4 regions of the Pantoea sp. X-Soil-ISGK-275 genome follow, and region 2 is predicted to be linked to each of the others. Evidence: predicted binding sites of a transcription regulator. Region 2 holds the regulator's gene; each other region holds the start of a gene.
What was found. The regulator sigma-54, encoded in region 2, starts transcription at its own class of promoters, with help from an activator protein. The targets are predictions, from matches to a motif close to GTTGGCACANNTTTCGCTNT.
Positions count from the first base shown of each region.

Region 1: a site for sigma-54 is predicted at 1,400-1,419, ahead of glnA (glutamate--ammonia ligase). Genes of this name have one in related genera too.
Region 3: a site for sigma-54 is predicted at 2,314-2,333, ahead of AC6I8A_RS17615 (gamma carbonic anhydrase family protein). Genes of this name have one in related genera too.
Region 4: a site for sigma-54 is predicted at 1,452-1,471, ahead of glnK (P-II family nitrogen regulator). Genes of this name have one in related genera too.

Region 1 is NZ_AP035976.1:4,138,232-4,141,779, reverse strand. Features, by position in the region: gene glnA (glutamate--ammonia ligase) at 1-1,252, opposite strand, end outside; gene typA (ribosome-dependent GTPase TypA) at 1,692-3,512, shown strand.
Region 2 is NZ_AP035976.1:616,713-620,260, forward strand. Features, by position in the region: gene ptsN (PTS IIA-like nitrogen regulatory protein PtsN) at 1-151, opposite strand, end outside; gene hpf (ribosome hibernation promoting factor) at 311-598, opposite strand; gene rpoN (RNA polymerase factor sigma-54) at 620-2,059, opposite strand; gene lptB (LPS export ABC transporter ATP-binding protein) at 2,108-2,833, opposite strand; gene lptA (lipopolysaccharide ABC transporter substrate-binding protein LptA) at 2,839-3,393, opposite strand; gene lptC (LPS export ABC transporter periplasmic protein LptC) at 3,368-3,548, opposite strand, start outside.
Region 3 is NZ_AP035976.1:3,804,182-3,807,729, reverse strand. Features, by position in the region: gene AC6I8A_RS17630 (DNA topoisomerase family protein) at 1-268, shown strand, start outside; gene tsaC (L-threonylcarbamoyladenylate synthase type 1 TsaC) at 265-840, shown strand; gene aroE (shikimate dehydrogenase) at 844-1,665, shown strand; gene AC6I8A_RS17615 (gamma carbonic anhydrase family protein) at 1,675-2,229, opposite strand; rRNA gene AC6I8A_RS17610 (16S ribosomal RNA) at 2,721-3,548, shown strand, end outside.
Region 4 is NZ_AP035976.1:1,160,740-1,164,287, reverse strand. Features, by position in the region: gene amtB (ammonium transporter AmtB) at 1-1,026, opposite strand, end outside; gene glnK (P-II family nitrogen regulator) at 1,060-1,398, opposite strand; gene AC6I8A_RS05280 (SmdB family multidrug efflux ABC transporter permease/ATP-binding protein) at 1,658-3,433, opposite strand; gene AC6I8A_RS05275 (SmdA family multidrug ABC transporter permease/ATP-binding protein) at 3,426-3,548, opposite strand, start outside.

The sequences.
Region 1 (3,548 bases), 3.5 Mb from region 2:
CTTCTTCCAGAGAACCTGCAACTTTTGGAATCTCAGCTTCTTCTTCCGGAGGCAGGTCATACAGGTTTTTGTCCATCGCATCGCCAGGGTGGATCTTGTTGATAACACCATCAAGACCGGCCATCAGCAGCGCGGTGAATGCCAGGTATGGGTTAGCCGCTGGATCCGGGAAGCGTGCTTCGATACGACGTGCTTTCGGGCTAGCAACCACTGGGATACGGATAGAAGCAGAACGGTTACGGGCAGAGTAAGCCAGCATAACGGGCGCTTCGTAGCCTGGGACCAGACGCTTGTATGAGTTGGTGGTTGGGTTCGCCAGGGCGTTAATCGCTTTAGCGTGCTTAATGATACCGCCGATGTAGAACAGAGCAGTTTCAGACAGGCCGCCGTACTTGTCGCCAGAGAACAGGTTCACGCCGCCTTTTGACAGGGACATGTGGCAGTGCATACCAGAACCGTTATCACCGAACATTGGCTTAGGCATGAAGGTTGCAGTTTTGCCGTACGCGTGAGCGACGTTGTGCACCACGTATTTGTAGATCTGAATTTCGTCAGCTTTTTTGGTCATGGTGTTGAAGCGGGTTGCCACTTCGTTCTGACCAGCAGTCGCTACTTCGTGGTGATGTGCTTCAACCACCAGACCCATCTGCTCCATGGTCAGACACATGGCAGAACGGATGTCCTGTGCTGAGTCAACCGGTGGCACTGGGAAGTAACCGCCTTTCAGACCTGGACGGTGACCTTTGTTACCGCCTTCGTACTCTTTACCGGTGTTCCATGCGGCTTCGATATCGTCGATAGCAACGTGTGAACCTGAAGTAGAAGAACCGAAACGGATGTCATCGAACAGGAAGAACTCTGGCTCTGGTCCAAACAGCACGGTATCCGCGATGCCTGAAGAACGCAGGAACTCTTCTGCACGCTTAGCAATGGAGCGTGGGTCACGGTCGTAGCCCTGCAGTGTGCCTGGCTCAAGGATGTCGCAACGGATGATCAGGGTCGAGTCTTCGAAGAACGGATCCATTACTGCAGTGGTTGCGTCCGGCATCAGCACCATGTCTGATTCGTTAATGCCTTTCCAGCCACCGATGGAGGAGCCATCGAACATTTTGCCTTCTTCGAAGAAGTCAGCGTTAACCTGGTGAGCAGGGATAGTAACGTGCTGTTCTTTACCTTTGGTATCGGTAAAACGCAGGTCAACAAACTTAACTTCATGCTCGTTCATCATCGAGAGAACGTGTTCAGCGGACATACTCAACTCTCCTGGAAATGGTCATTATCGTCATGGTGAGAGAACTTCGTTGCCGGGAATGTGTCATGACTGCTGACCATTCCTAACCAAAGATCTCGGCAAGCTCTATCAACCGTTTTATAACTGTCGTTTTCGCTTAAAATATATAAAGCGAATTCTGTGCCAACTTTATGACAATGGTGAAAATGGCGCTACAATGCGCCCTTTCGTGAGTCGAAGGCTGCACCAGGATGGATTGCATGCATCGTAATGGTGCATCATAGGTGAAGTTAAGCACTAAATTGGTGCAAATTGCCATCGCAGTGCAGATTAATGCACCGTAAACGGTGCTAAAAACCAGCGCTACGAGAAACTTTCGGCGAAATCTGTGATCATGTTCAGTCTTCCGCTTAATCCGTGTACAATACCGCGTTATTTCTATAATGCCTGAGGCAAAGCTGTGATCGAAAATTTGCGTAACATCGCCATCATCGCGCACGTTGACCATGGTAAGACCACCCTGGTTGACAAGCTGCTCCAACAGTCCGGTACTTTTGATGCTCGTACCGAAGCGACTGAGCGCGTAATGGACTCCAACGATTTGGAGAAAGAGCGTGGGATTACCATCCTCGCAAAAAACACCGCCATCAAATGGAATGACTACCGTATCAACATCGTTGATACCCCAGGACACGCCGACTTCGGTGGTGAAGTGGAGCGCGTCATGTCCATGGTGGATTCGGTGCTGCTGGTTGTAGATGCGATGGATGGCCCTATGCCGCAAACCCGCTTCGTAACCAAGAAAGCATTTGCTCATGGTTTGAAGCCGATTGTGGTTATCAACAAAGTTGACCGTCCGGGCGCGCGTCCTGATTGGGTTGTTGATCAGGTATTTGACCTGTTCGTTAACCTGGATGCGACTGACGAGCAGCTGGACTTCCCGATCATCTTCGCTTCGGCGCTGAACGGTATCGCGGGTCTGGAACACACCGACATGGCTGACGACATGACCCCGCTGTATCAGGCGATTGTTGACCACGTTTCTCCACCTCAGGTTGAAGTTGAAGCGCCACTGCAGATGCAAATCTCGCAGCTGGACTACAACAACTATCTGGGCGTGATCGGCATCGGCCGCATCAAGCGCGGTACCGTGAAGCCGAACCAGCAAGTCACTATCATTGATAGCGAAGGCAAAACCCGTAACGGTAAAGTCGGTAAAGTGCTGGGCCACCTTGGTCTGGAGCGTATCGAAAGCACCCTGGCAGAAGCGGGCGACATCATCGCGATCACCGGTCTGGGCGAGCTGAACATCTCTGACACCATCTGCGACACGCAGAATGTGGAAGCGTTGCCAGCCCTGAGCGTCGACGAACCAACCGTAACCATGTTCTTCAACGTGAACACCTCACCGTTCTGCGGTAAAGAAGGTAAGTTCGTGACTTCGCGCCAGATTCTGGAGCGTTTGAACAAAGAGCTGGTCCACAACGTGGCACTGCGCGTTGAAGAAACCGAAGATTCGGATGCGTTCCGCGTTTCTGGTCGTGGTGAGCTGCACTTGTCAGTTCTGATCGAGAACATGCGTCGTGAAGGTTTCGAGCTGGCGGTATCCCGTCCGAAAGTAATCTTCCGTGAGCACGAAGGCCGTAAGCAGGAGCCATTCGAAAACGTGACCCTCGACATCGAAGAAACCCACCAGGGTTCTGTGATGCAAGCGATGGGTGAGCGTAAAGGCGACCTGAAAAACATGGATCCAGATGGCAAAGGCCGTGTACGTCTTGACTACATGATCCCAAGCCGTGGTCTGATCGGCTTCCGTAACGAATTCATGACCATGACTTCAGGTACCGGTCTGCTGTACTCCACCTTCAGCCACTACGACGACGTTCGTCCAGGCGAAGTGGGCCAGCGTCAGAACGGCGTGCTGATCTCAAACGGTCAGGGTAAAGCGGTCGCGTTCGCCCTGTTCGGTCTGCAGGATCGCGGTAAGCTGTTCCTGGGTCACGGTGCGGAAGTATATGAAGGCCAGATCATTGGTATTCACAGCCGTTCTAACGACCTGACAGTAAACTGCCTGACCGGTAAGAAACTGACCAACATGCGTGCGTCAGGTACTGACGAAGCCACCACTCTGGTTCCACCGCAGAAAATGACGCTGGAACAGGCTATCGAGTTCATCGATGATGACGAACTGGTAGAAGTGACTCCGTTGTCAGTCCGTATTCGTAAACGTCACCTGACCGAGAACGACCGTAAGCGTTCTTCTCGCGGCAGCAAAGAGTAAGCGAAACAGTCTGATATTGAGCCCCGCACTTGCGGG
Region 2 (3,548 bases):
CGAAAAGCGTCTGGTGCGGCAGATTGAGCTGCTTCGCTGCCAGCTCGCTGATAATTTCCAGCGCGCGTTTTTTACTCTGGCAGTGTACGCCGCTACGGGTACAGTCCAGTGAAAGGACCGAGCTCAATTCCAGTGTTAGATCGTTGTTCATCATCGTTTCACTTGCGAGTTCACATAGCCGCGAGGTTCAGGCGATTGATTTCATTGCCGTTCGCCCGCTGGCGCTTGCGCAGATGACAAAACGGGGCGGTAATATCCGCCCCATTAAGCTCTAAGTGCCGAATCAGTCAGCACTCTGCAAGCGTGAAGGTTAGTGTTTTTTCAGTTTGTCTTTGTGTTTGGTCAGCTGACGGGAAAGCTTGTCGATTAACCCGTCGATGGCCGCGTACATGTCTTCCGCTTCCGATGTGGCGTGCAGCTCCCCGCCGTTGACGTGCAGTGTTGCATCCGCAATCTGCGTCACCTTCTCAACCTTCAGAACAATATAAACCTGATTGATACGATCAAAATAGTGTTCCAGTTTGGCAAATTTGGTATTTACAAATTCACGCAGAGGTTCGGTAATCTCAACATTAAGTCCGGTAAGGTTTAGCTGCATAGGTCTTCCTTCTTCGTTCGGTCAAACCAGCTGTTTACGCTGGTTTGATGGCGGTATAGATAAAGACTCGCGATATTTAGCAACCGTACGTCGCGCTACCATGATGCCCTGTTCGGATAACATGGAGGTCAGTTTGCTGTCGCTCAAGGGTTTTGCGGGGTTTTCCGCCGAGATCAATTTTTTCACTAATGCACGAATCGCCGTAGACGAGGCTTCGCCGCCGCCCTCGGTGTTGACGTGACTGGAGAAAAAATACTTCAGTTCAAAGATGCCACGCGGGCTGTGTAAATACTTTTGCGTGGTCACGCGGGAAATAGTGGATTCGTGCATATCAACAGCCTGAGCGATATCCGCCAGCACCATCGGACGCATGTACTCCTCACCCTGCTCAAAAAATGCCTGCTGCTGTTCAACGATACAGCGTGTCACTTTCAGCAGCGTGTCGTTACGGCTCTCCAGGCTCTTAATCAGCCACTTGGCTTCCTGTAAGTTGCTACGAATATACTGATTATCGCTTTCATTACGGCCAGCTCCGCCCATCGCAGCATACTGCTGATTGATTTTCAGGCGCGGCATGCTGTCGGAATTGAGTTCAACTGTCCAGCGCTTGCTGATTTTACGCACCAGCACATCGGGAATGACATATTCCGGTTCGCTGGTATTGATTGACTGGCCAGGGCGCGGATCCAGTGACTGAATCAGCAACATCGCCTCCTTCAGCACCTCTTCCTTCAGACGGGTTACGCGCATCAGGCTGCGGAAATCATGGTTGGCCAGCAGATCAAGATGTTCGCTCACAATCAGGCGCGCTTCCGCCAGCATGGGCGTGGCGGCATCATATTGCGACAGCTGGACTAACAGGCAATCACGCAAATCACGGGCACCAACGCCGACTGGATCAAAACGCTGCACGCGCTTAAGCACGGCTTCAACTTCTTCCAGCGTCAGCTCTTCATCGCCAATACTGTCATAAATATCTTGTAAGTTGACGGTGAGATAGCCGGTGTCGTCAATGGCATCAACAATGGATGTGGCGATGGCGCGATCGGTATCAGTGAACGGCGTTAACTCCACTTGCCACATAAGATAATCCTGCAGCGATTGCGTGGTTTCGCCCTGATAGATTGGCAGTTCGTCATCCTGGTAATCGGTGCCGGTGCCTGACGGCGTGCCCGCCGTGTAGATTTCGTCCCAGGTGGCGTCGAGCGGGAGATCTTCAGGCATGTCTTTCTGTTCAAGTGCTTCACGTGTGTCTAATGAATCACTCTCTTGTTCCTGAAATTCTCGCGCGTCGATTTCTTCGTGCAGATCGGTTTGTTCAAGCAGCGGATTGCTTTCCAGCGCCAGTTGGAGTTCTTGCTGGAGTTCAAGCGTAGAGAGTTGCAGCAAGCGAATGGCTTGCTGCAACTGTGGAGTCATCGCCAGCTGTTGGCTGAGCCTGAGTTGCAAACCTTGCTTCATAATTCGGTTAGAATTTCCTAAGCAAACGTAGGGTGTTACGACACCTTATCAGAGTCTGAACTCTTCGCCCAAATAAACACGCTTAACCTGCTCATCTACAAGAATTTCATCAGGCGTGCCATGGGCAATTAAATGACCCTGGCTAACGATATACGCGCGTTCACACACCGCGAGGGTTTCACGCACGTTGTGGTCGGTAATCAGCACGCCAAGGCCGCTGTCACGCAGATGCTCGATGATTTTTTTGATGTCGATAACCGAAATCGGGTCAACACCGGCAAAAGGCTCATCCAGCAGGATGAATTTCGGATTAGCCGCCAGCGCGCGGGCAATTTCCACACGACGGCGTTCACCACCCGACAGCGCCTGGCCCATGCTGTCGCGCAGATGGCCGATATGGAACTCTTCCATCAGCTCGTTGGCACGATCCTGACGCTGCTCTTCTGTCAGATCATCACGGATCTGCAGCACCGCCATCAGGTTGTCGTACACGCTCAGGCGGCGGAAGATCGAGGCTTCCTGCGGCAGATAGCCGATACCGCGACGGGCACGCGCATGCAGCGGCAGGATGCTGATGTCTTCATCATCAATCACAATGCGGCCCGCATCGCGTGGCACAATTCCGACCACCATGTAAAAAGTGGTGGTTTTACCGGCACCGTTTGGGCCCAGCAGGCCGACAATCTCGCCGGATTTTACCTGCAGGCTAACATCTTCCACCACGCGGCGGCCTTTGTAGGCTTTCGCCAGGTTCTCAGCGATTAGTGTTGCCATAGCAATCAGTTACTCTTTTTAGGGCTCGCGGACGAACCGTTTTTGTCCTGCAGCTGCGACGGAACCAGAACGGTGGTCACGCGCTTGCTGTCACCCTGGCTGAACGCCTGCATCTTCTGCTCTTTCACCAGGTAAGTGATGCGGTCGCCTTTGATGTTGCTGTCCTGCTGCTGAATGAAGGCATTACCGGTCAGCTCAACAAAATCGTTCGCCAGTTCATAATGCAGTTTACTGGCGTGGCCTTGCACCGGCTTGCCGTTATCCTGCATTTGATAGAAGGTCGCTGGCGTGCCGTAAGCATCAACAATGGTTTTCTTGCTATCGCCGCCCGGACGGGTGACGACCACTTTATCGGCGGTAATCTTGATGGAACCCTGGGTCACAATCACGTTGCCGGTAAAGGTCGCGACGTTGCCCTGCAGGTCCAGCGCCTGGTTGACGGAGTCAATATTCACCGGCTTGTCTGAGTCGCCAGTTAATGCCAGCGCAGGCAGGCTCGTTGCCAGCAGCGTACCCACCAGCAATAACTTAAGGCTATTTTTGTTCATTTTGAATTTCATAGGAAGTTTTGACCTTTTCAAGCAGCTCTGCGTGTTTCGTCCGTAAATTGCCGCGCATTTTCATGCCAGTGGAATTAAAACTGCGGCCAAAAAGGGTGACTTGATCGTCAGATGTCACATCCTGGGTGACCAAATTAACCTGAGCGTTATCGGTA
Region 3 (3,548 bases), 3.2 Mb from region 2:
CGATAAGCCAGATGAAACAGCTATCGCCTGTCCGCAATGTCAGAACGGTAAACTGGTACAACGGCGCTCGCGCTATGGCAAAACCTTCTACTCCTGCGATCGCTATCCAGATTGTCAGTTTGCCCTTAACGCAGCGCCGGTTGAAGGCGTTTGCCCGCATTGCCAGTTCCCATTATTAATAGAGAAGAAAACCGCACAAGGCATGAAGCGCTTCTGCGCCAGTAAACGCTGCGGTAAGCCTATCGTCCAGGACGAATCATCATCATGAAGCCAAGTCAGTATTCAGCGGGTAGTCTCGATTATTGCATTGAGAAACTACAGCAACAGGAAGTTATCGCCTATCCAACCGAAGCCGTGTTTGGATTGGGCTGCGATCCCGACAGTGAAGAAGCCGTAATGGCGCTTTTGGCGCTCAAGCAGCGTCCAGTCGAGAAGGGACTCATTTTGATTGCAGCCGATTACGCGCAGCTGGAACCTTATATCGCGGATCGTGAACTCTCGGTGCTGCAGCGCGAACGTATGTTTGAAAGTTGGCCTGGCCCGGTAACCTATGTGGTGCCCGCCTCGCCACATACGCCGCGCTGGTTAACCGGGCGTTTTGACTCTCTGGCCATCCGCGTTAGCGATCATCCGCACGTACAGGCTTTGTGTCGTGGTTTTGGTAAACCTCTGGTTTCGACCAGCGCCAATCTTTCCGGCCAAGCGCCATGCCGTAATGCGCAAGAGGTTGCTCAGCAATTTGGTCCGCAGTTCCCGGTCATGCATGCTGAAACAGGTGGGCGACTGAATCCTTCTGAAATCCGCGACGTTATTAGCGGTGAACTTATTCGTCAGGGCTAATTCATGGAAAATTTCGCCGTTTTTGGTCATCCCATTGCGCATAGTAAATCTCCTTTCATTCACCGCCTGTTCGCTGAGCAAACTGGCATTGAGCATCAATATGGCAAGGAGTGCGCGCCACTTGAGGGATTTCCACAGTCGGTTGCGGATTTCTTTGCGCAAGGCGGTAAAGGTGCCAATGTCACACTGCCTTTTAAACAGCAGGCATGGGAATTTGCCGATGAGCTCAGTGAGCGCGCGGCATTATCTGGTGCGGTTAATACCTTAAAGAAAGATGCGCAGGGCAAGATCTTCGGCGATAACACGGATGGCATCGGTTTGCTCAGCGATCTGGAACGATTGCAGATGATCCATCCCGGCGATCAAATTCTGCTGGTGGGCGCCGGTGGTGCTGCGCGTGGCGTGATCCTGCCGCTGCTTTCATTCGGATGTTCGCTGGTGGTGGTGAATCGCACCGTGGAACGCGCCGAGCAGCTGGCAGAGATTTTCCAGCATAGCGGGGATATTAAAGCGGCCAGCTTTGAGCAATTAGCAGATCAGCAATTTGATCTGATCATTAATGCCACCTCAAGTGGTGTTGATGGCAAAGTTCCGGCGTTGGCCACATCGCTAATTCATGCGCAAACGCGGTGCTACGACATGTTTTATCAACAAGGTTTGACGCCATTCTTAGTGTGGTGTCAGCAGCAGGGCGCGCAGCAGCTGGCGGACGGTGTTGGCATGTTAGTGGGGCAAGCCGCTCATGCTTTCCATTTATGGCATGGCGTGATGCCAGAGATCACGCCAGTGATTGCCAAACTAAAGCAGTCGATGCAGCAGGGATAAGGTTGGCTATCAGGGATGAGTTTGGCTTTCCTGATCGAGATATTCATTCTTCCAACCCACATAGTTGTTGGACGAATAAAGCAGCCCAGCAATCTCCGCTTCACTGAGCGGGCGCACTTGTTTAACCGGGCTGCCTAAATACAGGTAGCCACTTTCCAGCCGTTTACCCGGCGGCACCAAACTGCCAGCGCCAATCATCACATCATCTTCAACGATCACGCCGTCCAGTAGAATGGATCCCATACCAACCAGTACGCGATTGCCGATAGTACAGCCGTGCAGCATCGCCTTATGCCCTACTGTGACATCTTCGCCGACAATCAGCGGATAACCTTCTGGGTTGCTGGTGGACTTGTGAGTGACATGCAGTACGCTGCCATCCTGAATATTGCTTCTTTTACCTATCATCACTTTATTGACGTCACCGCGAATCGCAACCAGCGGCCAGATGCTTACGTCATCGGCAAGTTGTACTTCACCCACCACCACGCTGCTGCTGTCGATCATCACGCGGTCGCCTTGTTGCGGAAAATGGTTCTTATAAGGTCGTAGGGCTGTAGACATGAGCTTCTCCTTTTACGTTTTTACCAAGCCTGCGGCTTAAAAGTTGGATAAACAAGATGATTTTTGAGCGGATCGCTCGCGATCGCAGCGAAAAGAGTGAAAACTCGGCAGTCGATTAAAAAGATCGAAAAAAGGGGTTGTGCAAAAAATTCGGATCCCTATAATGCGCCACCACTGAGACGGCAAAGCGGCAACGCAGACGGCTCAGCAGGGAGTGAAGAAATTCATCCCGCCGGATGAAAACGCTGAAAAAAGTGTTTGACTCCGAAGGAGAGTAGCGTAGTATACGCCACCTCGCGACAGACGGTTCAGCCTCTGCTCGCAACGCTCTTTAACAATTTATCAGGCAATCTGTGTGGGCACTCGCAGGATTGATATCAGCGTCTTAGGACGCAACAAAATATCAAAGCCTCACGAGTGAACACATAATGAAATTCATTATGACGTTTTACAGATGAGCACCGCTGAACGTGTTTCAGCAAATCAAACTTAAATTGAAGAGTTTGATCATGGCTCAGATTGAACGCTGGCGGCAGGCCTAACACATGCAAGTCGAACGGTAGCACAGAGAGCTTGCTCTCGGGTGACGAGTGGCGGACGGGTGAGTAATGTCTGGGAAACTGCCCGATGGAGGGGGATAACTACTGGAAACGGTAGCTAATACCGCATAACGTCGCAAGACCAAAGTGGGGGACCTTCGGGCCTCACACCATCGGATGTGCCCAGATGGGATTAGCTAGTAGGTGGGGTAATGGCTCACCTAGGCGACGATCCCTAGCTGGTCTGAGAGGATGACCAGCCACACTGGAACTGAGACACGGTCCAGACTCCTACGGGAGGCAGCAGTGGGGAATATTGCACAATGGGCGCAAGCCTGATGCAGCCATGCCGCGTGTATGAAGAAGGCCTTCGGGTTGTAAAGTACTTTCAGCGGGGAGGAAGGCGGTGAAGTTAATAGCTTCACCGATTGACGTTACCCGCAGAAGAAGCACCGGCTAACTCCGTGCCAGCAGCCGCGGTAATACGGAGGGTGCAAGCGTTAATCGGAATTACTGGGCGTAAAGCGCACGCAGGCGGTCTGTCAAGTCGGATGTGAAATCCCCGGGCTTAACCTGGGAACTGCATTCGAAACTGGCAGGCTAGAGTCTTGTAGAGGGGGGTAGAATTCCAGGTGTAGCGGTGAAATGCGTAGAGATCTGGAGGAATACCGGTGGCGAAGGCGGCCCCCTGGACAAAGACTGACGCTCAGGTGCGAAAGCGTGGGGAGCAAACAGGATTAGATACCCTGGTAGTCCACGCCGTAAACGATGTCGACTTGG
Region 4 (3,548 bases), 540 kb from region 2:
GCCGTGCACACCGAACACATCACATGGGTCATCAACACGCAGCCATTTCTTCAGGGTCGTTACGCCCCACAGACCGGCTAAACCACCCGCCAGACCGATAATCAGCGCGCCGCCGACACCGACATAACCACAAGCTGGGGTAATCGCGACCAGACCAGCGATGAAGCCTGAACACGCACCGAGCAGAGAAGGTTTACCACGTACCGCCCACTCGCCGAACACCCACGACAGCACCGCACCCGCCGTAGCCACTACGGTATTCAGGAACGCCAGCGCAGCGATTTCGTTAGCTGAGGAAGCAGAACCGGCGTTGAAGCCGAACCAGCCCACATACAGAATCGCGGTACCAAGGAACACCATCGGCAGGTTGTGTGGTTTGAAGGCTTCTTTGCCGAAACCAGCACGTTTGCCCACCAGGTAAGCACCCACCAGGCCAGCAACGGCGGCGTTGATGTGAACCACGGTGCCGCCCGCGAAGTCGAGCGCGCCATCTTGCGCCAGCAAGCCACCTGCCCACACCATGTGTGCGATTGGCAGATAAGCCAGCGTCAGCCAAACCACCACGAAAATCAGTACTGCGGAGAAGCGAATACGTTCAGCCAGCGCACCGACAATCAGACCGACGGTGATACAGGCGAAGGAAGCCTGGAACGCGACGTGAATGTACTGATAGAAGCTGCCCATCACCGCTTTCAGCTCAATATTTTTCAGCATCGCCCACTGGAAGCTACCGAAGAAGGAGTTGCCTTCACTGAAGGCCAGCGAGTAGCCGTAAATCACCCACAGCACGCACACCAGCGAGAAGGTCACTGCCACCTGCGTCAACATCGACAGCACGTTCTTACCGCGGATCAAACCGCCGTAGAACAGCGCAATGCCTGGAATCGACATAAACAGTACCAGCGCGGTACAGATCATCATAAAGGCGTTGTCGGCTTTATCCGCGACGGCAGGCGCTGCCGCCATCGCCAGAGAAGGTAACAGCGCAAGGCTGGTGAGGCCCAACTTCGTTATCAGTTTATTCATTTCTTTCCATCCCATCACAATTCAGAGCCCCAGTTACAGTGCTGCTTCGTCGGTCTCGCCGGTACGAATACGAATGACGCGCTGCAGTTCTGCGACGAAAATCTTGCCGTCGCCAATTTTGCCGGTATACGCGGCTTTGCTGATGACATCGACCACTTCATCAAGTTGGTCGTCCGCAATAGCGATATCAATTTTTACTTTAGGCAGGAAGTTAACGCTGTACTCGGCACCGCGATAAAGCTCTGCGTGACCTTTCTGGCGACCGAAACCTTTAACCTCGGTAACTGTCAGTCCCTGAATGCCAATAGAGGATAAGGCTTCACGCACGTCCTCCAGCTTAAATGGTTTGATTACCACGGTAACCAGCTTCATACGTTCCCCTCCGGATAAGAAATTGAGTGAGTCTTCGCGGACACGTAGGGATATAAGCAAAGGCTGTGCCATAAATAAAAAAAGGGGAATGTCAGTAGCATAGGCGCGCTGCATCACGCTTCGTTATGTGAAGCACAGCGCAGATTGGGGAGGAGGTGTAGGAAAGGTGTTGCAATATTGCACTTCTTTGGTGCTTCAAGCCTCAAAGAAGTGCATCAATACAGAACATTCCGATAAAACTGTGCAAAAAAGGTGCAATTCACCCTTCAGCTTGTACGGGGATGCCCGCCGCGAGTTCATCGCCGGCCTGCTGCAGCTGATACATCTGCCAGTAGCGGCCCTGCTCGGCCAGCAGCTCAGCATGCGTACCGCGCTCCACCACCTGACCGCGATGCAGCACTAAAATCTGATCGGCTTCGGTGATGGTGGAAAGGCGATGCGCGATCACCACCAGCGTGCTGTGCTGGCGTAGTGCACGTAACGCGTGCTGAATCGCCTGTTCCGTACCGGAATCGATATTGGCCGTGGCTTCGTCGAGGATCAGGATCTGCGGCAATGACACCAACACGCGCGCCAGCGCCAGTAGCTGTTTCTGCCCAACCGACAGATTATTGCCCTGCTCGCCTAAACGCGTATGGATGCCGTCTGCCATGCTGCGCGCCAGCGGTGCCAGCTGCACCGTCTCCAGCGCCTGCCACACCTGGTCTTCCGGGATATTGCGCCCCAAACGCACGTTGGCCAGCAGCGAATCCGCCAGCACAACCGGATCCTGTTGCACCATCGCAACGCTTTGACGTAAGGCGGCGTGCGACAGCTGGAGCAGCGGGCGACCATCCAGCTCAATGCTGCCGCGCGTCACCGGGTAATAGCCCATCAGCAAATTCGCCAGCGTACTTTTTCCGCTGCCGGTATGCCCCACCAGCGCAACAAAATGACGCGCGGGCACTTCAAGATTGATGTTGCTGAGCACATCGCGGTTATCGCGATAGGCAAAGCTCACATCGCGCAGCGAAATGCTGCCGGAAGCCAACGGCTGAATATCGCTGCCATAACCTTGCTGTTCCGCATCCATCAGTTCGAAGATGCGCTCGCCGGACACCACAGCTTGTTGTAGCATCGACTGCTGCGTGGTGAGTTCAATCAGCGGCTCGTTGAGGCGGCCAAGATAGGTAATGAAGGCGTAAAGCACGCCGACTTCAAACACGCCCGGCGTAGCGAAGCTAAACAGCATCAGCAAACCGCACAAAATCATGGCCGAAAACAGACTCAGCAACGGGCGCAATAAAAAGCCATCCAGCCGCAGCGTTTCCATCCGCGCCAGATAGTGCGAACGGCTGGCTTCGCCCATGCGCTCACCAAAGCGCGCCTGCTGGCGGAACTGCTGGATCACGCTCATGCCGTTGATCACTTCATTAAAGCCGTTGTTGATGTCCGCCAGATAGCTGCGCACGCGACGCGCAATCGGCGTACTGAAGCGCTGATAAATCAGCATCACCGTCAGCACCAGCGGGAAAATTACGATCGCCACCAGCGCCATGCGCCAGTCGAGGGAGAACATCGCCACCAGCATCGCACCAATCAACGCGGCGGCGCGCAACACCGTTGCTACCACGGTGACGTAGAGATCTTTGATCACTTCGGTGTCGTTGGTAACGCGCGAGATAATTTGTCCGACCGGCTGCGTATCGAAGGCGCTGAGAGGCTGGCGCAACGCCGCGTTCATCACGTCTACGCGCAATTGCTGCACCACGCCAATCGCCGCGCGGTTAAACAGCAATGCCTGAAAATAGTGCAAACCGGCAGCCAGCAATTGCAGCAGGATAAAGCCCACCAGCAGGCTGGCGACGATGCCCCACGGCATCTGATGTTTCGCCACCAGATTATCGATGAAGTAGCTCACCAACACCGGCCCGGTCACTTCGGCCGCCGCAGCAATCCACAGCATGCCGACCGCCAGCCACAGCGATTTACGCCACGGTTTGCCATACGCCAGTAGACGTTTCAGCGTCGGCCATAAACGTTGTGATTTAGCCACGGCTTGCTCCTTCTGCCACTTCATCATCATCCAGCGCGGCTTCCAGCTGCTGATAACGGTACATATCGCGATACCAGCCCTCTTTGGCCGCCAAAGTGTCATGATCGCCACGCTG